3 regions of the Ruegeria sp. SAZA006 genome follow, and region 2 is predicted to be linked to each of the others. Evidence: riboswitches for the same ligand, from Rfam matches in the RefSeq annotation. Region 2 holds a riboswitch; each other region holds the start of a gene.
The links. Region 2 has a riboswitch for cobalamin ahead of AC2FNZ_RS04130 (CbtB domain-containing protein). Riboswitches for the same ligand answer to the same signal wherever they lie in the genome.

Region 1: another riboswitch for cobalamin. It lies ahead of AC2FNZ_RS17610 (hypothetical protein); the one in region 2 lies ahead of AC2FNZ_RS04130 (CbtB domain-containing protein).
Region 3: another riboswitch for cobalamin. It lies ahead of AC2FNZ_RS01995 (DUF1636 family protein); the one in region 2 lies ahead of AC2FNZ_RS04130 (CbtB domain-containing protein).

What each region holds. Positions count from the first base shown of each region.
Region 1 is NZ_JBXWSO010000016.1:491,917-499,193, forward strand. It holds gene recR (recombination mediator RecR) at 1-26, opposite strand, end outside; gene AC2FNZ_RS17595 (YbaB/EbfC family nucleoid-associated protein) at 73-417, opposite strand; gene AC2FNZ_RS17600 (DNA polymerase III subunit gamma/tau) at 504-2,258, opposite strand; gene AC2FNZ_RS17605 (protein-tyrosine phosphatase family protein) at 2,414-2,917, shown strand; gene AC2FNZ_RS17610 (hypothetical protein) at 2,921-3,328, opposite strand; cobalamin riboswitch at 3,415-3,632, opposite strand; gene AC2FNZ_RS17615 (TetR/AcrR family transcriptional regulator) at 3,661-4,194, opposite strand; gene AC2FNZ_RS17620 (alpha/beta hydrolase family protein) at 4,318-5,175, shown strand; RNA gene ffs (signal recognition particle sRNA small type) at 5,257-5,355, opposite strand; gene AC2FNZ_RS17630 (bifunctional 2',3'-cyclic-nucleotide 2'-phosphodiesterase/3'-nucleotidase) at 5,395-7,263, opposite strand.
Region 2 is NZ_JBXWSO010000004.1:297,311-304,587, reverse strand. It holds gene cbiE (precorrin-6y C5,15-methyltransferase (decarboxylating) subunit CbiE) at 1-632, shown strand, start outside; gene AC2FNZ_RS04155 (cobalamin biosynthesis protein) at 629-997, shown strand; gene cobM (precorrin-4 C(11)-methyltransferase) at 994-1,788, shown strand; gene AC2FNZ_RS04145 (cobyrinic acid a,c-diamide synthase CobB) at 1,781-3,097, shown strand; gene cobA (uroporphyrinogen-III C-methyltransferase) at 3,094-3,822, shown strand; gene cobF (precorrin-6A synthase (deacetylating)) at 3,815-4,558, shown strand; cobalamin riboswitch at 4,602-4,810, shown strand; gene AC2FNZ_RS04130 (CbtB domain-containing protein) at 4,847-5,017, shown strand; gene AC2FNZ_RS04125 (CbtA family protein) at 5,022-5,720, shown strand; gene AC2FNZ_RS04120 (hypothetical protein) at 5,785-6,279, shown strand; gene AC2FNZ_RS04115 (DUF1636 family protein) at 6,267-6,611, opposite strand; gene AC2FNZ_RS04110 (DUF302 domain-containing protein) at 6,756-7,217, shown strand.
Region 3 is NZ_JBXWSO010000003.1:209,931-217,207, forward strand. It holds tRNA gene AC2FNZ_RS01975 (tRNA-Ser) at 1-61, shown strand, start outside; gene AC2FNZ_RS01980 (FecCD family ABC transporter permease) at 193-1,221, opposite strand; gene AC2FNZ_RS01985 (ABC transporter substrate-binding protein) at 1,222-2,175, opposite strand; gene AC2FNZ_RS01990 (ABC transporter ATP-binding protein) at 2,172-2,978, opposite strand; gene AC2FNZ_RS01995 (DUF1636 family protein) at 2,975-3,373, opposite strand; cobalamin riboswitch at 3,477-3,684, opposite strand; gene AC2FNZ_RS02000 (hypothetical protein) at 4,368-4,667, shown strand; gene AC2FNZ_RS02005 (hypothetical protein) at 4,911-5,330, shown strand; gene AC2FNZ_RS02010 (hypothetical protein) at 5,386-6,000, shown strand; gene AC2FNZ_RS02015 (hypothetical protein) at 6,050-6,355, shown strand; gene AC2FNZ_RS02020 (hypothetical protein) at 6,398-6,571, shown strand; gene AC2FNZ_RS02025 (hypothetical protein) at 6,690-7,277, shown strand, end outside.

The sequences.
Region 1 (7,277 bases), on a different contig from region 2:
GCGTCGATTTCACTGTTCGAACTCATGGCCAGTCCTGCGTGGCTTTGGCAGCGGGGGGTTGAAGGGCGGAGATCAGAACGGCAGCTTGATGTCCGCCGGCAGACCCATGCTTTCGGTCAGCTTGGCCATTTCTTCCTGTGACCGCTCGGCCGCCTTGGTCTGCGCATCCTTGATGGCGGCCAGGATCAAGTCCTCGACCACTTCCTTGTCGTCGCTGTTGAAAATCGAGGGGTCGATGTCCAGACCTTTCAGCTCGCCCTTGGCCGAGGCCGTGGCCTTGACCAGGCCCGCGCCGGATTCGCCGACGACCATGATGGTGTTCAGCTCTTCCTGCATCTGCGCCATCTTGGTCTGCAGTTCCTGCGCGGATTTCATCATCTTGGCCATGTCGCCCAGACCACCGAGTCCTTTGAGCATCTGTATGTCTCCTGTCATTCGATTTGCGGCCTAAATACGGGCCGTCTGCGTCCTTCACAAGGGCAGCGCGCCTTCTGCGCGGATGATCAGTCTTCCTCGAACGGGTCCCATTCGTCTTCGACCTCGGGCAGGGCTTCGGTTTCGACCTTGGCCGCACGGTCCTCGGGGGTTTCGATCCGTGTGATGCGGGCCTTGGGGAACTGAGTCAGAACCGCCTGCACCAGAGGGTGTCCTTCGGCCTTGGCCTTCAGCGCCAGCTCGGCCGCGTCGCGCAGTTCGGCGATGGTGGGGGCGTCGCCGTCCGAGACGATCGAGACCGCCCAGCGATTGCTGGTCCAGCGCTGCAGCGCGGACCCGAGCCGCGCGGCCAGGTCGGTAGGGGCCTTTTCGGTGGGCGTGAATTCGATCCGGCCCGGCTGATACGAGACGAGGCGGACGCCGTTCTCGACCTCGACCAGCAGTTTCACGTCACGGTTGGCGCGGATCAGCTCGACCACATGCTCGAATGTTGGATAACGCGCCAGTGCGGTCTGCACGTCCTGGGCCAACGCCGCCGTGGGCGCGCCGCCCGCACCGCGCGGGGCCGGCGCATGGGCCGAGGCCGTCGCGGTCACGGGCGGGGCGCTGTTTCCGGCGACCGGAACGCCGCCCCCCGGCCCGCCGACGGGCGGCGGAGGGCTGTCCTGAAGGCGCTTGATCAACTCTTCCGGGCTGGGCAGATCTGCCACATGGGTCAGACGGATCACCGCCATTTCCGCGGCCATCATGGCGTTGGGGGCGGCCGAGACTTCCTCGAGTGCCTTCAGCAGCATCTGCCACATCCGGGTCAGCACCCGCATCGGCAGCGCCTCGGCCATCTGCTGGCCGCGGGTGCGCTCGTCTGGTGAGACGGTCGGGTCTTCGGCCGCGTCAGGGGTGATCTTCACCACCGAGACCCAATGCGTGATTTCTGCCAGATCGCGCAGCACCGCCAGCGGGTCGGCGCCCTCGGCATATTGCGCGCCCAGTTCGGTCAAGGCCCCGGCCGCATCGCCACGCAGGATCATGTCCATCAGGTCAAGAACGCGGCCCCGGTCGGCCAGTCCCAGCATCGCGCGCACCTGATCGGCAGTGGTTTCGCCGGCGCCATGGCTGATCGCCTGATCCAGCAGCGAGGTCGCATCCCGGGCCGAGCCTTCTGCGGCGCGGGTGATCAGGGCCAGCGCGTCATCCGAGATTTCCGCGCCTTCGGCGGTGGCAATCTTGCGCAGCAGGCCGATCATCACTTCGGGCTCGATCCGGCGCAGGTCGAACCGTTGGCAGCGCGACAGCACGGTGACCGGAACCTTGCGGATCTCGGTCGTGGCAAAGATGAACTTTACGTGTTCGGGCGGTTCCTCCAGCGTTTTCAGCAGCGCGTTGAAGGCGCTGGTCGACAGCATGTGGACTTCGTCGATGATGTAGATCTTGTAGCGCGCGCTGGCGGCGCGATAGCGCACGCTGTCGATGATCTCGCGGATGTCGCCCACGCCGGTGCGGCTGGCGGCGTCCATTTCCAGCACGTCCACATGGCGACCTTCCATGATGGCCACGCAATGCTCGCACTGGCCGCAGGGTTCGGTCGTTGGGCCGCCATTGCCGTCGGGGCCGATGCAGTTCATGCCCTTGGCGATGATCCGGGCCGTGGTCGTCTTGCCGGTGCCGCGGATGCCGGTCATGATGAAGGCCTGCGCGATCCGGTCCGCCTCGAACGCGTTTTTCAGCGTGCGCACCATGGCATCCTGACCGACCAGGTCGGCAAAGGTTTCCGGGCGGTATTTTCGGGCGAGAACCTGATAGGCGGGGCTGGACTGTGTGGTCATGTCTGCTCTGACGGATTCGTACTGACGATGCAGGGTAGAGTTCCCGGTGCCCCGCGTCCACAGCGCCGGTGCAGGTTTTTCGCTTTGGCGAGCGCGCGGTGTGAGGCATACTGCGCGGATCAAGTTCAATCAGCCAGTTTCGGGGGGAACGTCTGATGACAAATCTTGTGGTTCATGCATTGCAGGTGGGTGGCGGCACGCTGGCCCTGACCTCGGTTCCCGGCGGTGGCGGCGACTATGAAGGAGACCTGGACCTGATTTCAGCCTGGGCGCCGGGGCTGGTGATTTCGATGACAACCCTTGCCGAACTGGTTTCTGTGGGTGCAGGCGAATTGGGCTGTGACATTCATCGGCGCGCCTGTCGGTGGGCGCATCTGCCGGTCGCCGACTTCTCGGCGCCGTCGACCGAGATATCCGGCCGCTGGCCCGAAGTCAGTGCCGCCGCCCGCCATGCGCTGTCGGGCGGCGGGCGGGTACTGGTTCACTGCCGGGGCGGTTGTGGGCGGTCGGGCATGGTTGTTCTGCGCTTGATGATCGAAAGCGGCGAGCAGCCGGAACAGGCCCTGAAACGCCTGCGGGCCGTACGCCCCTGCGCGGTCGAAACCGATGCTCAGATGGACTGGGCCGTCGCCCCGGCGCGCGAGGCACTGGCGACCTGACCTTCAGGCGGTTGCGCGGAACTCGCGCTCGGCCCTGACCACGGGCATGATCGCCGTGGCCTGCAGCATCGCACAGGGTCGATCACCGATGACCTGTGCGGGCAGGGCGTCGCTCTGGTTGTCAAACAGCATGTCGGCATAGGTTTCAAGACAGTCGGACGGGGTATCGGCGGCCGCTCCGCAATACACGCGGATCCGTTCGGGACGTGCATCGAACCGCGCCGTGCAGCCATGTTCGCAATGGGCCAGTTCGCTGCTGCCTTCCACTTGGAAGTCGGGGGATGTAGCGGCCTGCGCCGTCGCCATTGCCTGCGCGATTGCCCGTGCCATGCGCGCCAATGCCGGGCAGGTCTTTCCGGTGCGCTGGCAGATGGTTGCCGCGAATTCATGGGTATCGGTCTTCCAAATCATGTTGCGCCCTCCGCGCGCTGGGCGGGGTGGATTTGGACAGACGCCGGTTTCAAGGCCAGACCCTGCCCGGACACCCCGTCCGAGTTTCGGTTTCACGTGTGATGGCAGGTCTCCTGACTTGCGGGTCTTTGCTTTGCCGACCTTCCCAACCTTTCGGTCAGTGGTATTTCGGCATCGCTCTCCGCCTACAGTTGCGGGGGCAGTCGCGGCCTTGGTCCGCTCCGGAGTTCCGGGTTGGACCGCACCGTGTTCCCTTTTCATCCCGGACCGAAACGGTACGGGAACCATCCCCTCATCGCTAGCGGTGTATCCGGGATCGAGTCAAGACGGTTTCAGCCCGGTTGCCGGAGTGTGTCCCAAGGGAACAGATCAGGCAGTCTGCGCAGCACATTCGAATCCCTGCGGGCACGCGCCAATTGCCAGCCGCCCTGCATTACGATGAACAGGGTGTCCGCAGCATTTTCAGGGTCGGAAACTCCGAACCGCGCGGCGTGGTTTCGAACTTCGATGATCCAGCTTTCATACAGACGGTCGGCATGTTCCCGAAACGCGCGGTTGTCGGGGCTTTCGAACAGGGTGGCGGCGATGGGGCAGGTCTCCCACTGGGCCGAGGTGTCGAATAGCTTCGCGATTTTGTGGCACAGGGTGGTGACCCCGTCGCGAAAACCCGCGGCGTCGTCGAATGCCGCAGCGATCATGTTCAACATCCCGTCCGAGGCCCAACTGGCCGCCGCCAGGGCCAGATCCGGCTTGCCCTTTGGAAAATGGTGATACAGCGAACCCTTGGGGGCCTGCGCTTCGGCCAGCAATTCCGCCAGACCGACACCGTTATAGCCCGAGCGCTGGAACAGTTTGGCGGCAGTCACGATCAGGCGATCTTTGGTGTTTGGTGGACGTTGGGTCATGCAGGCCGAATATTGACAGCCCTAGACCAAATGGTCCAGACACAAAGTATTAGACCGATCGGTCCAGAGTGTTTGGAGGCAAAGATGTTGGATTCGCAGCACGCGGTTGACGTGGAAGACTTTCAGTTTCCGTCGGGCCAGACCCAGCTGGCGGCGCGGCTTTACGCTCCGGCGGTCGAGCCGCAAACCGTTGTTGTGCTGAACGGCGCAACAGGAGTGCCACGTGACTACTATCAGCACTTTGCTCGCTGGCTGGCCGCCGAGCGCGGTATGGCTTGCCTGACATATGATTACCGGGATTTCGAGCATTCGCTGACAGGGCGGCTGAAAGACTCGAAGGCCACGATGGCGGACTGGGCGCTGATCGACATGCCCGCAGCGCGTGCCGAGATGCGCCGTCGATACCCGCAGGCAAAACTGTGGGTGATCGGGCATTCGGTCGGTGGAATGCTGGGTCCGCTGCAACCGGAAATCGAACAGATCGACCGGATGATCTGTGTGTGCGCAGGTTTGGTGACGGTGGCCGATCACCCGTGGCCCTACAAGGGCTTGGCGACTTTGTTCTGGTATGGCCATGTGCCACCTCTGGTGCATCTGCTGGGGTACCTGCCAGGGAAACTACTGGGATTCGGAGCCGACTTGCCGGCTGGCGTCTATTGGCAATGGCGCAAGTGGTGCACATCGCCCACCAGCTATCTGCCCGAATTGGGAGACACGCTTCCCCAAGCGGATTGGAGCCGGGCGAACGCCACGGTGGATATCATTGCGTTTGAGGATGACCAGACAGTGCCACCACCCGCCGTCTGGCGGCTGGCTGAACTCTATGGTCCGACCGCCCGTCGGCACTTGTTGGAGCCCAAGGATTTCGGACTGTCCGAAATCGGTCATATCGGCGCCTTCGCCCGCCGCAGCAGTGCCGTTTGGCCGCGATTGATCGCCTGACCCGCCCGTAAGCGCGGTTTTCAGGAACAACGACGAAATGCAGAGGTTGGATTGACCCGGCCGAATACGCGGCGCGGCGTCAAGTGAGAGGTTGGACATCGACCCAAGCGGGGCTCGTTGTGGCTGCTTCCTTCCGGACCTGACCAGGTTGGCGAGGCGCTTGCCCGCGCCAACCTCTCGACCGCCGATATAGGCATCACGCAGCCGCTTGGCAACCCGTCACAAAGACAGGCGTATCCGAAGAAACCCGCGCGCGTCCTGCCCGTCGGTGGTGGCTGCAAAGTGGTCCAGCTCGTGCAGGTAGTTCGCTGCGCTTGGCCCGGTCTTCAGAATCACGGACCGGCCCGCCTGCGGAACAAAGGAAAAGCTTTGGGCGGTGTTTTCCAACGGATCCGGACCCAATCGTCCCGCCAGGTAGTCGCGCAAGATACCCTGGAGGCTCAGCGGCGGCACCGGGATCAGGCGAGCCGGGTCTGGGACGGGAAAGTTGCCGCCGCCATTGGCTCGGTAGCTGTTTGATGCAACGACGAATTGTTCATCCGGATCGACGGGGCGGCCCTGAAAGGCAAGATCGCGCAGGCGGGAATGGGACGTGTCGATCAACTGGCCGCTTAATTCATATCGTGCGGGCTGGGTCAGATCGAACCTGTAGGTCACCCCATGCAGCACGTCGAAATTGTGCCCGGTGCCTTCGGGGTTGATCAGAACCTGCTCGTCGCTGTCGCCAAGTTGGGAAAACTGGGCAGCCGACATCTCCAGCCACTCGGCGATCTGGCGGCCATCCAGCAGCATGGCGGCCAGTTGGTTTGGGAACACATGCAAGTCCGAGACATGCCGTACGGTGACATCGCCAGCCGGAACTTCGGTGTAGTGCCGTGGTCCGGCCCGGCCTCCGAATTTCGAAGGTGCGGCTGCGGACAGAACTGGGAGGGTTTCAAAGGCCGTTCCGGCCAGAACCGGTCGCAGGGCTGCCGCCTGTGCTGCGGCGACCAAATTCAGCCCCTGATCCACCCCGCAAAAGGTGAAATAGCTGTGCAGGGTACGATTGATCCGGCCCACCGGCTGGGCAGCGGCTTTGCGGGTCGCCTTGTGGGCGGCGGCAAAAAGTTCGACCATCTCAGGGTCTTCAGGAACGACCCGAGCGCCGGTTTCAGCCCCGCCCGGGCAGATCGCGCGCAGATGCGCGCTGTGACCAACAATTTTCGCTTCTCCCGCGGCGTTCATAGCAAGCGTGAGGTCGATCACCCCCAAATGCGACCCCGCTGATCCGGGCATGACCACGGGTCTGGCCTGCTGCGGGTTACCATCGCTTGGGTCGGGCAGTGTCAGGTGCGTGTGTCCGGCCACGATTGCATCAATACCGTCCAGAGCAGAAAGCTGTGTGACCACATTTTCCGACATCGGCGCGGCGTCGGGCTCGCCTAGGCCGGAATGTGCAAGGGCCACAATCAGGTCACAGCCCTGACGACGCAAATTCTCCGCCATCCGGCGCGCCGTGGCGACGGCATCCTCGGCTGCAACCTGGCCTTCCAATTGTGGTGCTTCCCACTTCACCGTCTGCGGCGGCAGGATCGAGAAAACGCCAATTCGGACAGGAATGCTTTGGCCGTTGGCGTGGACATGACGGGTCAGGATGGCCTGTTTCTGCCAAGGCGCAACCCCGGTCAGACACCGCATGTTGCTGCACAAAACCGGGCAAGGTGCCCGAGAAACGATCCGGCCCAGAGCTGGCAGACCAAAGCCGAAATCGTGGTTCCCCAGCGCAATTGCGTCGTAGCCCAAGCGCCCAAAGGCTGACATCAACGGGTGGGTCGCGTCGGTCTGCGCGACCGCCCAGTCACCCAGAAGTGTCCCCTGAAGGGAATCGCCGTTGTCGAACAACAGGACAGTTGCATTCGCCTCTTCCGCCTCTTGACGTGCAGAGCGGATCAAACTGGCGGTTCGGGTGAAGCCCACACTTGGTTCCGGCCGGTCCGCATAATAGTCGAAACTGCTCAGATTCATGTGCAGATCGGTCGTTGCAAGAATCCGGATGTGCGCGGTTTTCAAGTGGGGATGTGCCTGAAGCAGGGAGGATTTCAGAGCCAATTTTCTTCTTTTAG
Region 2 (7,277 bases):
TGACCGAAGCCTTGCTGGGCGCGTTCGAGCATCCGGTCTGCGTTGCGCTCGAGGTTTCGGGCGGCGGGCGTCCGCTGCCCTTGGCCTCGGGCAAACCCGACGAGATTTTCGAAACCGACGGGCAGATCACCAAACGGCCGGTGCGCGCGCTGACCCTGTCGGCGCTGGCGCCTGCGCGGGGTCAGCATCTGTGGGACATCGGCGGCGGCAGCGGATCGATCGGCATCGAGTGGCTCATGTGCGACCCGTCCCTGACTGCCACCACGATCGAGCCGCGCGCCGACCGCGCCGCGCGCATCCGCGCCAATGCCGACGCGCTGGGACAAGATCAGTTGCAGGTCATCCATGGCCGGGCGCCCGATGCGCTGGACGGCCTGCCCTTGCCTGACGTGGTGTTCATCGGCGGTGGGCTGAGCGACGCACTGCTGGACTGGCTTGCCTCCAACCTGCCCTCGGGCATCCGACTGGTGGCCAATGCCGTGACGCTGGAAAGCGAGGCGTTGCTGAGCCAATGGCACACCAAGCTGGGCGGCGACCTGCTGCGGATCGAACTGGCGCAAGCCGGCGAACTCGGCCCCCGGCGTAGCTGGAAATCGGCCTATCCGGTCGTTCAGTGGAGCGTGACCCTATGATCGTGGCCGGGCTTGGGTTTTCGTCCACCGCGACCAGCGCCAGCCTGCGTGCCGCGTTCGACCGCGCCACTGCCGGACAGGCAGTGGACGCGCTGGCCACCGCCGCCGACAAGGCCGGCCACCCGGCGCTGGCCGAATTTGCCGCCGCCTGCGCCCTGCCCCTGCATTTTGTGAACCCGACCGATCTGGCCGGGCAACGCACCCTCACCTGCTCGCCCCGCAGCCGCGCCAGTCATGGCACCGGCAGCGTGGCCGAAGCTTCCGCCCTTGCCGCCGCCGGACCGGGCGCGCGGCTGCTTTCACCCCGACAGATCTCGGACGACCGGCTTGCCACCTGCGCGGTCGCCATCGGAGGACAGACATGACCGTTCATTTCATCGGCGCCGGACCAGGCGCCGCCGACCTTCTGACCCTGCGCGGACGCGACATCATCGCCGCTTGCCCGGTGTGCCTGTATGCCGGGTCGCTTGTGCCCGAGGAGATCCTGGCCCACTGCCCCGAAGGCGCGCGCATCTTGAACACCGCGCCGATGGATCTGGATCAGATCATGGCTGAAATCAAAACCGCCCATGATGCCGGTCAGGACGTGGCCCGCCTGCATTCGGGCGACCTGTCGGTCTGGTCGGCGATGGGCGAACAGATCCGGCGCCTGAAACAGATGGGTATTCCCGTCAGCGTGACCCCCGGCGTTCCGTCCTTTGCCGCCGCCGCAGCCGCTTTGGGCACCGAGCTGACCCTGCCCGGGCTGGTGCAATCGGTGGTGCTGACGCGGACCCCGGGGCGCGCCTCGTCCATGCCCGAGGGCGAAACGCTGGAAAACTTCGCCCGCACCGGCGCGACGCTGGCCATCCACCTGTCGATCGGCAATCTGGACAAGGTGGTGGCCGACCTGACCCCCGCCTACGGCGCCGATTGCCCCGTGGCCGTGGTGTACCGCGCAAGCTGGCCGGACGAGCGGATCATTCGCGCCAAGCTGGGCACGTTGAAGGACTCGCTGGACGAGAGCATCTCGCGCACCGCGCTGATCCTGGTCGGGCCGGCGCTGGCCGGTGAAGGCTTCGACGAAAGCTGTCTGTATTCCAAGACTTATGACCGTCGCTATCGCCCGCAAAGCGCCGACAGCCCGTGGTCAAGCTGGAGTCACGGCGATGACTAACCCGCCAGGACTGCTGATTTCGGCCCCATCCTCGGGGACGGGCAAGACCACTGTGATGCTGGGCCTGTTGCGCGCGCTGGCCGAGGACGGGCTGACGGTGCAGCCCTTCAAGAGCGGTCCCGACTACATCGATCCGGCCTTTCACCGGGCGGCGGCAGGGCGAGCCTCGTTCAACCTGGACAGTTGGGCTATGGGCGCGCCGTTGCTGGGCGCGATTGCGGCGCAGGCCAAAGGCGCCGACATCGTGGTGGCCGAAGGGTCAATGGGCCTGTTCGACGGGGTCGCCAAGCCGGGAGAGCTGGGCCATGGGTCCAGCGCCGAGACCGCGCTGCGCATGGGCTGGCCGGTGGTTCTGGTGTTGGATGTGGGCGGTCAGGCGCAATCGGCCGCCGCAACGGCGCTGGGGTTCCGGATGTACAACCCCGACCTGCCCTTTGCCGGCGTGATTCTGAACCGCTGCGCCAGCCCGCGCCACGAACGCCTGACCCGTCTGGGGATGGAGCGCGCGGGCCTGCCGGTTCTGGGCGTGCTGCCCCGGCGCGGCGACCTGACCCTGCCCGAGCGGCATCTGGGTTTGATCCAAGCGGTCGAGCACCCCGATCTGGAAAGCGCAATTGCCGGCTACGCGGCCTTTCTGCGCGAGCATGTGGACCTGGAGTCGATCAAGCAGGCGGCCTCGTCGGGCCCCGCGGGGCCGTCGTCGGCCGCGCTGCCGCACCCTCCGGCGCAACGGATCGCGCTGGCCCAAGACGCGGCGTTTTCCTTTACCTATCCGCATCTTCTGGAAGGCTGGCGGGCGGCCGGGGCCGAGATCCCGCCGTTTTCTCCGCTGGCGGACGAGGCGCCGGCCCCGGATGCCGATCTGGTCTGGTTGCCCGGCGGGTACCCCGAACTGCACGCCGGAACCCTGGCTGCGGCAGAGCGGTTCCTGACCGGCTTGCGCAAACATGCTGAAACGCGGCCCGTGCATGGCGAATGCGGTGGCTACATGGCCCTGGGCGAAGGGCTGATCGACAAGGACGGCACCCGCCACCGGATGGCCGGGCTGCTGGGCCTCGTCACTTCGTACGAGAAGCGCAAATTCAACCTCGGCTATCGCCGGGCCGAGTTGCTGGCCGACATGCCCGGGTTCTCGGCCGGGACCGCGCTGCGAGGGCACGAGTTCCACTATTCCTCGATCGTCGAGCAGCCCGATGCGCCCCTGGCACGGGTTTTTGACGCCGAAGGTGCCGAAGGCCCACAGACCGGATCGCGCCGCGGGCATGTCACCGGTACGTTCTTCCATCTGATCGCAGAGGCCAGCGCATGAGCGGTTTCGTTTCCTTCATCGGCTCCGGCCCCGGCGACCCGGAGTTGTTGACCCTCAAGGCCGTGGACCGGCTGCAAAAGGCCGACGCGGTTCTGTTCGACGACCTCAGCAGCGGGCCGATCCTGAGCCATGCGCGCAAGGACGCCGACCTTGTGGGCGTGGGCAAGCGCGCCGGGCGGCCCTCGCCCAAGCAGGACCATGTCAGCCGCCTGCTGGTGGAGTACGCCCAGACCGGCCAAAGGATCGTGCGGCTGAAGTCGGGCGATGGCGGCCTGTTCGGGCGGCTCGAGGAGGAGCTGGTGGCCCTGCGCGCCGCCGGCATCGCATACGAGATCATACCGGGCATCCCCTCGGCCATTGCGGCGGCTGCGGCGGCGGGCATCCCGCTGACCCGCCGGCTGACCGCGCGGCGGGTGCAATTCGTCACCGGCCACGATGTCAGCGGCAAGCTGCCCGAGGATCTGAACCTGCCCGCGCTGGCCGACCCGGGCGCGACGACGGTGGTGTTCATGGGCAAACGCACCTTTCCCCTGCTGGCGCAGGCGCTGCACGCGCATGGGCTGCCGCTGGATACCCCTGCGCTGATGGCCGAGTCGGTCTCGACGCCAGAGCAATCGCTGCACCGGTCCACCGTCGGTGCCCTGGCCGAGCGCCTGGGCTCCGAGATCGGTACCGCGCCGGCGCTGATCCTTTATGGTCCGCTGGCGGAGAGCGACGATGATTGATCTGGTCTTGATCGGGATCGGTACCGGCAACCCAGACCACGTGACCTTTCAGGGCGCGCAGGCGATCCGCACGGCCGATCTGATCCTGATCCCGCGCAAGGGCGCCAACAAGGCCGATCTGGCCGGCGTGCGCGAGGAAATCATCCGCAAGGTCACCGACACACCGCCCCAAATCGCCTATTTCGACATCCCCGAACGCCGGTCGCAGGATGGCTACCTGCGCGGCGTGGATGAATGGCACGACGCAATCGCCCTACGCTGGCAGGAGGCGATGGCCCGGCACCCCGAGGCGCGCACCGTCGCCCTGCTGATCTGGGGCGACCCGTCGCTCTATGACAGCTCGCTGCGAATCGCGGCGCGGCTGGACCCGCAGCCGAACACCAAGGTGATCCCCGGCATCACGGCGCTGCAGGCGCTGACGGCGGCCCATGCCATGCCGATCAACGAGATCGGCGCGCCCTATCTGGTCACCACCGGCCGGCGCCTCCGCGACGAGGGTTGGCCCAGCGATGCGGATACGGTTGCGGTGATGCTCGATGGCGAATGTTCGTTCCAGACTTTGGACATGGCCGATTTTGACATCTGGTGGGGGGCGTACGTGGGTATGTCCGAGCAGATCCTGATCAAAGGTCCGCTGGCGAATGTGGCCGACGAGATTCTCCGCACCCGCGCCGAGGCCCGCGCCCGGCACGGGTGGATCATGGACATCTACATTCTGAAAAAGCGCGGGAATTGATGCGAAAGGTCGCAAATGGCGATTGCGCCACAGCGGCATTCACGTCTAAATGGACGGGTCTGGTCCTGCCGGAGACATCCGGATGCTAAGAGGGAATTTGGTGCGGCCTGCGCGCAGGTCAAATCCAAAGCCGCCCCCGCGACTGTAAGCGGTGAGCCCTGTTCAACCAGCCACTCCCGATCCGTTCGGGGGGAAGGCGAACAGAGGCGCTGACCCGCAAGCCAGGAGACCTGCCAGGCGAACAATGAAACACCGGCCGTCGGGTGCGGCGGCACAGGAGGACAGAAAATGACGACACAAACGCAAACCGCATCAATGGCACGCGCTGGCATTCTTTCGGCAGTGTTCGCGGCAGCCCTGGGCCTGGGGATCATCACTCTGGCGGGTCACGTTCAGGCATCGGCGCTGCATGACGCCGCGCATGACGTGCGCCACGCAACCGGCTTCCCCTGCCACTAAACCAATGTTCAGTCGCATTCTGACCAGCGCGTTGTTCGCTGGTGCTGCAGCCGGGTTGATCGTCGCCCTGCTGCAGTTGGTATTCGTGCAGCCCGTATTGCTGCATGCTGAACTGTATGAATCCGGAGAGCTGGTGCATTTCGGAGCCGAAGCCGTCTCGGCCCATCCCGAGCTGCCGGGCATGTTCTCGGACCTGACCCGCGACGGGCTGAGCGTGGTGTTCACGATGCTGACCTATACCGGCTATGCGCTGGTTCTGGTCGCCCTGATGTCGCTGGCCGAAGCCCAGGGCCACCCGGTTGACGGGCGCACGGGCGTGCTGTGGGGCCTTGCCGGTTTCATCGCCTTTCACCTGGCGCCGGGCTTCACCCTGGCCCCCGAGGTTCCGGGCGTTGCCGCAGCCGATGTGTTTGCGCGGCAGATCTGGTGGTGGGCAACCGTCGCGACTGCTGGTGTGGCCATGTGGCTGATCGCCTTTGGTGGTAACATCGTCAGCTATCTGGGTGCGGCCGTGCTGTTGCTGGCCCCGCACCTGATCGGCGCGCCGGAACCCGACGTGTTCACCGGGCCGGTTCCGACCGAGATCGGGGCCCTGTTCGCCGCACGCGCCTTCGGAGTGGGCCTTGCGGCCTGGGTGCTGCTGGGTTCGTTTGCCGGGTATTTCTGGCAAAGTGAGGGCAAGCGCGTCGAAGCCGCGGCCTGATCCCCAAAATCCCACGACCCGCCGGCGCCCAACCGGCGGGTCATTTGCTTTTCAAGGAAACAAGATGACACGCTCGCTTGCTCTTTTTGCGATCGGTCTGGTCTTTGGCGGGGGTGCCGGGTTCGTGCTGGCTGCAGCCAACGGCGTCACCTTCGACGGCCACGACCATTCCGACCCCGCTCAACATGGCGGCCACCACGTCGAGGCCATGGCCCATGACCATAGCACCGCCATCAACCTGCCCGCCGGACCGGACGCGCCGGGGCTGGAGATCGCCGTCACCCCCGACCCGATGGCGGGTTGGAACCTGCATGTGATGCCAAAAAACTTCCGCTTCTCGCCTGAGAATGCCTCATTGACGGACAAGCCCGGCGAAGGCCATGCGCATGTCTATGTGAACGGCGTCAAGCTGGCGCGGCTTTATGGCAACTGGATGCACATCCCAGACCTGCCCAAGGGCGAAGCCACCATCGAGGTCTCGCTGAACGCCAACAGCCACAGCCCGCTGGCCGTGGATGGGGTGCCGGTCAGCGCGTCCGTCACGGTTCAGGTGGACTGAAACGCGGGGATCCGCGCCCGCAGACACAAGCGAAGCCGCCCGCACGGCCGGGCGTCTTCGATCCAGCCGTTCGGGCTGTTCAGAATGGTCCGACAGGTCGCCGCAATGTCATTGGCATCGGCAACCGGATCGATCCCTGAAAACACGTAAGACGCCAGGCTTTCCCCCTGCATCGCCACCACGGTCGGCTCGTCGCAACCGCTGAAACAGGCGTGCTCGGCGATCTCGACCTGCCCGTCCAGCCCCGCAGCGCGCAGGGCGCCCAATACCGCCTGTCGCTCGGCCGGCTGGTCGCGCTCGCCCGCGCAGCTGCTGCAGATCAAAACACGCATGCCCCTCGCCTGCCTTTTCCGTTTCACACTGTCGCTTGTGCGGGTTTCGCACCCCCGGCGCAAGCCCGCCGCCCACGATATTGTGACTGTACGCAGCCGGGATTTCGGGAAGACTCGGGCCACCCATGACTTGGAGAGCCCGCGATGAAACATCTTGTGTTTTTCCTCGGCCTGCTGGCGCTTCCCGCGCTGGCGGCCGATATCGAACCCCGGCCGGGTTGGGCCGTCCACCCGACGACCAAGACCCATGACGCGCTGGTGGCCGACACGATCGCAGCGGTCAAGGCGAACGGGATGGCCGTGGTCACCCAGGCCGGTCCGACCAAGGCCGCCGCCGCGCGCGGCATCACCATTCCGGGCAACCGGGTGATCGGCGTCTTCAACAACGACTACGCGGTGCGGGTTCTGGAACAATCGGTGCCCGCGATGATCGAGGCGCCGATCCGCCTGTACGTCACGGAAAACGAGGACGGGACCGCGACGCTGTCCTACAAGACACCCAGCCTTGTCTTTGCCCCCTACACCGGAGGCTCCGACACCTTGCCCGCGATCGCCGCAGAGTTGGACGCCAAATTCGCCGCCATCGCCGATTTGGCTGTCAAATAGTCACACTGACGTGATGCGGCTTGCGCCGGCCCGGAACCTCCGCAATCTGCTGCGCAACGG
Region 3 (7,277 bases), on a different contig from region 2:
CCCCTGCTAAGGGAGTAGGCGGGAAACCGTCTCGAGGGTTCGAATCCCTTCGTCTCCGCCATTACCCATTGATATGGCTAAAATAGTGAAGGGCTTGCTTTCAAGTTCTACACTTTTGCTGCGCGCCTTCGCCGGTGCTCCGCCAGCTTCAAGCACCGTTTGGCAGATGATCCGCCGACGGGCCTCGAACACTCAGCGTTTCAACAACAGTATAAAGAAGACCCCTCCCAAAAGACCCGTGACCACGCCAACGGGGATGTCCTCGGGGGCCATTGCGGTTCTGGCGACCACATCCGCCCATAGCAGAAACAAACCACCCAGAATTGCTGACAGAGGGACGACGCGTCGGTAGTCTCCGCCAACAAGGAACCGCACGATATGCGGAACCATCAGACCGACGAAGCCGATCATGCCCGAGAAGGCCACCATGACTCCGGTGATCAGCGCGCCAGCTGCAAAGACACCAAGACGAAACCGCGCCACTGCAATGCCCAGCGAGCTTGCAGTCTCATCCCCGATGGTCATCGCGTTCAGCCTGGCGGCCTGAAGCCATAACCAGGTGCTGCATGGCAGCAGGATCGCCAGCGGGTAGATCAGGTATGACCACTGAGCCAACCCTAACCCGCCCAACATCCAGAACACGGCCGTATGAGCCGCCTTGGGGTCGCCGAGGAAAATCAGAATGTTGGCGCCAGCCATGATGACGAAGGACACCGCCACACCGGTCAGGACCAGGCGATCCGCGCTTGTGGCGCCGGCCCAGCGGGCAACGCTCAGGACCGTCAGCGTGGCCGTCAAGGCACCCAGAAACGCCATGACCGGCACGGTGAGAAGTCCCAGAAACAAGCCGGTATGCAACAAGGCAAGTATGGCTCCAAACGCGCCGCCGGCCGATATGCCCAGCAGGTGGGGATCGGCCAGCGGGTTTCTTGTGACCGCCTGGAGGGTGGCCCCGACAATCGCTAGTCCGGCCCCGACCATGACGGCAAGCAGGGCGCGCGGAAAACGGATTTCCCAGACAATCGCGGCGCGGCCCTTTGACCATGTCGGCTCGCCCGAGGATAGGCCGGTTTCGTGCAGCAAAACTCCCCAGACGGTCTTGGTGGGCACCGAAATGGCCCCCACCGAGATCGCAAAGGACAAGGACACGACCAACACGACCAGCCCCACCAGCATCGCTGCCCAGAGCGGTAGTACCCGGCGCGCCTGCACTACGCGCATTTAGTTGCCGACCAAGGCAGCCGGGCCCCAAAAGCCATGGGCGAGCTTCCGAACCGCCTTGATGTTGCGCGGCCCGGGTGTGGCCTCGACATATTCCAGAACCACGAAACGATCGTTCTTGACCGCGTCCAGATCTGCAAATGCAGGATTATTGACCATGAAGCCCCGCTTCTGCTCGGCGGTGACGTCGCCATAATTGACGATCACAATGACTTCGGGGTTGCGATCGACGACTTCCTCCCAGGTGACGGTCGCCCAGCTTTTCTCGAAATCACCCATGATGTTGACGCCGCCTGCGGCCTCGATCAGAGCGGTCGGCATGGCATAGCGGCCGGCTGTGAACGGCGTATCCTCGCCGCTGTCATAGACAAAGACACGCAGCGGTTCGTCCGAAGGATTCAGGCCGGAGGTGATCTCAGCAAGTTCGGCCTTGTATCCCTGGACCAGCTTTTGCGCCCTCTCTTCGACACCGAAGATACGACCGAGATTCAGCAGATCGTTGTACATGTCACCCATGCTGGCTTTGGGTTTGTCGCCAATATGGATGCAGCTTTCAGTCAGTTCGTAGACTTTGATCCCGAAAGGCTCGAGCGTCTCCGGCGTCACCTCGCCACCCACTTTCATCCCGTAGTTCCAGCCTGCGAAATAGAAATCGGCATCCGCGCCGACCAGCACCTCTTTGCTGGGATACTTGGCTGACAGTTCGGGCAGTTGCTGCACTCCGGCGCGCATGTCCTCGTCCAACGTCTTCCAGCCGGAAATGCCGGTATATCCCACCATCCGGTCGGCAAGGCCCAGCACCAGCATCATTTCCGTCAGGTTCACGTCGTTCGAGATCGCCGCCTTGGGCGGTTCGTCAAAGGTGACGGTTCGATTGCAACTTTGCACGGTGGTTTCCGCGATCGCGGTATTGGCCACCAAAGCCAGGCCCAGGGCTAGGGTGGTCGGTTTCATTTCAAGCTTCCTTCTGGTTGGGGATTGGGGAGTTGATAGGTCAGTTGAGGTTTGTGACTGAGGCTGAGCTGCTCTTGCCGGGCGGTGACATCGAACGTCTCAGAGACCAGCCTGTCACTCAGCACTGTCTGGGGTGGGCCAAAGCCGCAGGGTCGACCGTTCTTCAGAACCAGAACACGGTCGCAGACATCGGCGGCCAGGTTCAGGTCGTGCAGCGAGGTGACGATCGTCAGGTCGAGGTCCCGGATCAGCCGCAACACCTCAAGCTGGTGGCGGATGTCCAGGTGGTTGGTAGGCTCGTCCAGCACAAGAATCCGGGGCTCTTGGGCAAGGGCGCGGGCGACCATCACGCGCTGCCGCTCGCCGCCGGATAGAGTGGCCAGCCCACGATCGGTAAACCCTTGCAGATCCATTCGGTGCAGCGCGGATTCGATGATCTGATGGTCACGACTGCCGGGCGTGGACAGGCCCAACCGGTGCGGCACCCGCCCCAGCGCCACGATGTCGCGCACGGTCAGCGCAAAATCCGAGGGCTGCTCCTGCAGCACGGCGGCAACCTGGCGCGCCAGCGCCCGGGGGGCCATTCTTTTCACGGACACGCCGTCCACCAGCATGTCGCCCGAGGACGGACGGTGATAGCCGTAGATCATCCGGAGAAGAGTGGTCTTGCCGGCACCGTTCGGCCCCACAACCCCCATGACCTGCCCGCGCATCAGCGAAAAACTGGTCTCGTGCAGAACCAACGGCGCTCGTTTTCGCGGCGCCCAGGTGACGGCATCCACCGACAGCAAAGGCGTGCTCATGAGGCACAATCCGCATCTTCCGAAGACGCAGCCATCGCGGCTGGAATGCGGGCCAGCGTCGCATGGCGAAGCCCGGCCAGGCGGTCGACCGAGCTGCACCATCCATCGCGCAACTGCTCGTAGAGCCGGGCGGATTCCACCAATGCCTCGGTCTCTTCAGACGTAAGGCCGCCAAACAGGTAAGATGCCTTGCCCGGCGCGTGATAGGCGACGGTACAGGGCCGGTTGCACCCGACAATGCAGGCGGCACCGGAAACGTCAAAAGCTGCCAAACCGTCGTCTTCGCCCAGCGCGGCGCACAATCGTCCGATCAGGTCAGGCCCGGGGCGCACGGCTGCACCCTTGGATCGGCAAGATAGGCAAACCGAGATGTGATGTGTTGATTGTCGGTTCATTTCGCCCTCCGCGAAATCGCGGGCCGGACAGGGAACCAGTCATGTCAGCGGCGTAAGCCGAAAATGCCATCTTGGCCTCCTTCCGGGACACCCCGCCCGGGTTGAGTTGCGTTTGATGATGGCAGGTCTCCTGACTCGCGGTGTATGGCTTGCCCCGCCTTCCCAGACCTATCGGCCCAGTGGCATCCGGGGGTCGCACACCGCCTACAGTTGCGGGGGCAGTCACGGAATTGGCGTCAGAACGGCGCCGCACCGTATTCCCTTTTACCCGACCGCCAAAACGATCGGGAACCATCAGCACCAATCTCATCCATGAATCGGGTTGCACTGTCAACGACGTTCTGGGTGGGCGCGTGATCGAGGAATCCAAGCGCCCGTTCAGCACCAGCTGAGCGATAGGCCGTGCGGCGAACTACGGTGTTTCAACCAAGTGGATTCGGATAGCCCGGAAGGTCCGGAGATGCAGCGGCGCAAGCGGGTAGATTGCAAAGTCTCCGTGAGCGGCCTCGCCTTTTCCCTTTGAATGCAGAATCCTATCGTCGGCAAACGTACAAAAATTTACGCGCGGAAAAATCATTGATTTATCCTGTAATTGATTCAAACATACGAATTCGACACAACTTTATTTTTACCTCCGTTGTTGTCGCCGTCGCCCGTTTAGTCGGGCCCTTCCGACTGCTGGAGTGAGTGCTGGCGGTCGGAAGGCATTTCACGAAGATCAGCGTTGGGAGGACGCGGTGCCCGGACTTAATGTACGATCCCTCCCTCGAAAGTTCGCACCGGCTTTTGCCCGTGACGTCATTGCGTCAGCACGCTTTGTTCACGGTCCCGGGGATCAGCAGAAATCCTGTCTGCCAGCCACGTCATTGGCGACAGTCTTTTTTGGAACGGGAATTACCAGACCGGGGTATGCTCGAATGACTGCATAGACGTGAGCGCGCGAAAAAGAGGCCACCTATTCCACATGTATCGACAAACCCAAGAGGAGAAGAAAGTGATTAACAAAGTCATGATGATTTCAGGCGCGACGTGTTTCGCACTACTAGCGGCCTGTGACGATACGAGCACGTCAAGCGCACCTGCCGAACTGACACCCGCTCAACAGGCGTGTCTGCGAGACGTGGCCAAAACAACCAACAATTCGCAGGTGGTCGTGCTCTCATCCGCGTTCAGCGAGGCTGGAACACAAGTCACCGTTGGGGTTGGCGAGGATCGGGCTCCGTGGAATTGTATTGCTTACAGTGACGGCGCGACAGCCGGTATTGAGTTCCTCGGCGACGAAGGCGCACTTTGACCCGTTTGATGCGTAGCCGGAGTCGGCTGCGCAGCGCTGGCTTGATACTCTGAGGTCCGGCATGGTCTGCAGAATAACCATCATCGCGTTTGCGACCCTTTACCTGTTGGCGTTGTTTGCGTTCCTGACCGGTACCTTTGGCTGGTTCGGACAGGAACGAGACCCGTTGTCCGGCGTGTTCCTTTTGCCGCTGGGACTGCCCTGGGTACTTGCCGTGGACCTTTTCTCAGAGTCCGCCAAACCGTGGCTCGCGGCAACTGCACCGGTGCTCAACCTGTTGGCACTGGTTTTGATATGCAGATGGGCACGCGGTTTGCGCCAGGAATGAAGGCGGAACTCTTTCCCGCAAAATTGGAGGAAAACATGGGAAAAGTGATCTTGGGGCTTGTGATCGGGCTCATCCTCGGCGTGGTTGGAGCGATGACCTTGGGCGGCGGGGCCGCGATGGGTGTCGGCGTTGCGACAGGCTTGTCCGCCGGTGTGTGCACCACATTGAAGGGAGCCCAGGCCGAGAACCTGATCACCGCCGAGCAAGCAGATCAGATCCTCAATCGCGTGAATTCCGAAATGGCGTCATTGCAAGGAATTGAAACGACTGACGAGATCGTCGGCAGCGCACAGGCTTGCGACGAGTTTCTGGCAGAGTTGCGGGAAGCGCAGTGAGGTTTCTGCTCACCGGAAACATAACATTTACGATAGACCGACAGAGGACCTGCTTATGAAACGCAGTTTTTTGAACCTTCTAACTCCCGCCCTTGCGATCAGCGGAACAGCCGCCCTGGCCATGTCAGACGCCGACGACGCGTGTATCGACCATCTGCGGCAGGTCGGTGGACCGGACGGTCAATCCGGCACGATCGAAAGCTCACAATTCTCGGAAGCCGGCACGCTCGTCATGCTGCGTGACGCGGGCGGAACACTTTGGCGTTGCATTGCGTACAAGGATGGAAGCATCGGCGAGATGTCGGTTGTCGAGGCGATGGATGATGGTGGCGGAGCCATGGACGGCGCTTCCGGGTCTACAGGTAGCCAGCGCGTCAAATTCGATGCCGGGTCCACCGGCGCCGAGCTCGTCGGCCAACTCGCGCCAGGCGCATCGCAGCAATACGTTCTTGGCGCAAAAAACGAACAGTTTCTTTACGTCCGAGTTGCTCCGCAAAATGGCTCTTTGGACTACGTCATTCGCAACCCCGATGGGTCTGAATTGTTGGGATTGATGTCTGCGGACAAGGAGTATCGCGGACAGCTTTGGCAATCCGGAGATCATGTTGTCGAGGTCATCAACCGCAGCAACTCTGCCGTCGACTACAACGTCATTTTTGGAATTGAATAGGGGATCGCCCCGAAACCATGAAACGCATTTCCAAAAAATAGGAAAGCAGATGAACTCCAAGATCCTATTGGTGATCGGCGCGGTCAGTGTCTCTGTGCTTGCAGGATGCGGTGAAAGTGGCGGATCAGTGGAAGCAAGTGCACCAACCGTGGGCAGTTCCAGCGATCTGTCGTCATTTGAAGGCGCAAGAGCGGGTCAGGCTGAAATGGGCATTCAAAGTCTCGGGTTTGAACTCATCCGAAGCGAAGGGCTGACCTCGTACTGGTTCAACAAGGAGACCGGTGCCTGTGCTCGGATCACGACATCTGAGGGAAGATACTCGGACGTAGCGATGCTGCCGTCAGGTGACTGCTGACACGCATTCATCAATCCCAAATCTTCAAAAAGGAGCTTCAACTTGCATTTCGACCTGGCACATGCGGCGATAACCGTTGTCGCCTTGATCATCACCAACCTGGCCTTGAAATCGGCCGGCGTGATCAACGAAGAAAACAAACACCAATGGAACTGGAAAGTTGTTCTGGCCTACTTCGTGGTGGTCTTTATCATCAATCTGGTGTGGCCGATCTAAGGCTTCAGGGCGGCAAGCCAACCGCCGATCTGACCTGGTTACCGTGAACGCGCCTCTCGGCGGGACTGCCGGCAGGAAAAGCGTGAGCATCGCTGGCTGAAAACAGAAAGGAATACGCATGCGGTTTTTGACGTCCCTCATATTCATCGGTGTTCTGGCAACCGCGGCGAATTCTGACGTCACCAGTCGAAACGGTGGCCCAAGCAACAGCCAGATGCTCTCCAAGGGCAGCGATGGAGGCGTCGATGGCGTCGCTTTCTTTCGCCCAGTCCTAAGCGGGGTTTTGTATCGCTCTGGCTTCAAGGGCGGCGACAAGGGTCGAACGGGTCTGAGTGACGCTCAGCGCGAAACACTTTGCGATGAAGGGTTTTCAACCGGGTTTTACGCGGATTTCGGCAAGAACACCGAATACGGCCGCACCAGCTGTGGGAACGGAGCCTTTGACTATCAGAGCGCCAGATCGTCCCGACCTAGCACTGTCATGGCCACCATACACGAGGTGATTGAGAATCCTGGAAAGGGTCCTGTCCTGGTGCACTGTATGTGGGGCGTTCATTCCTCAGGCGCATTGTCGGCAATGGCACTTGTTCAGTTTTGTGGTTGGACGGAAGAAAGGGCCAAGGAATATTGGAATGATGCCCGAAACGGTGCCCCATGTTCGGGCGGGTGTGACCAGTGGATTGACTCGAAATTCTCAAACTTCAGT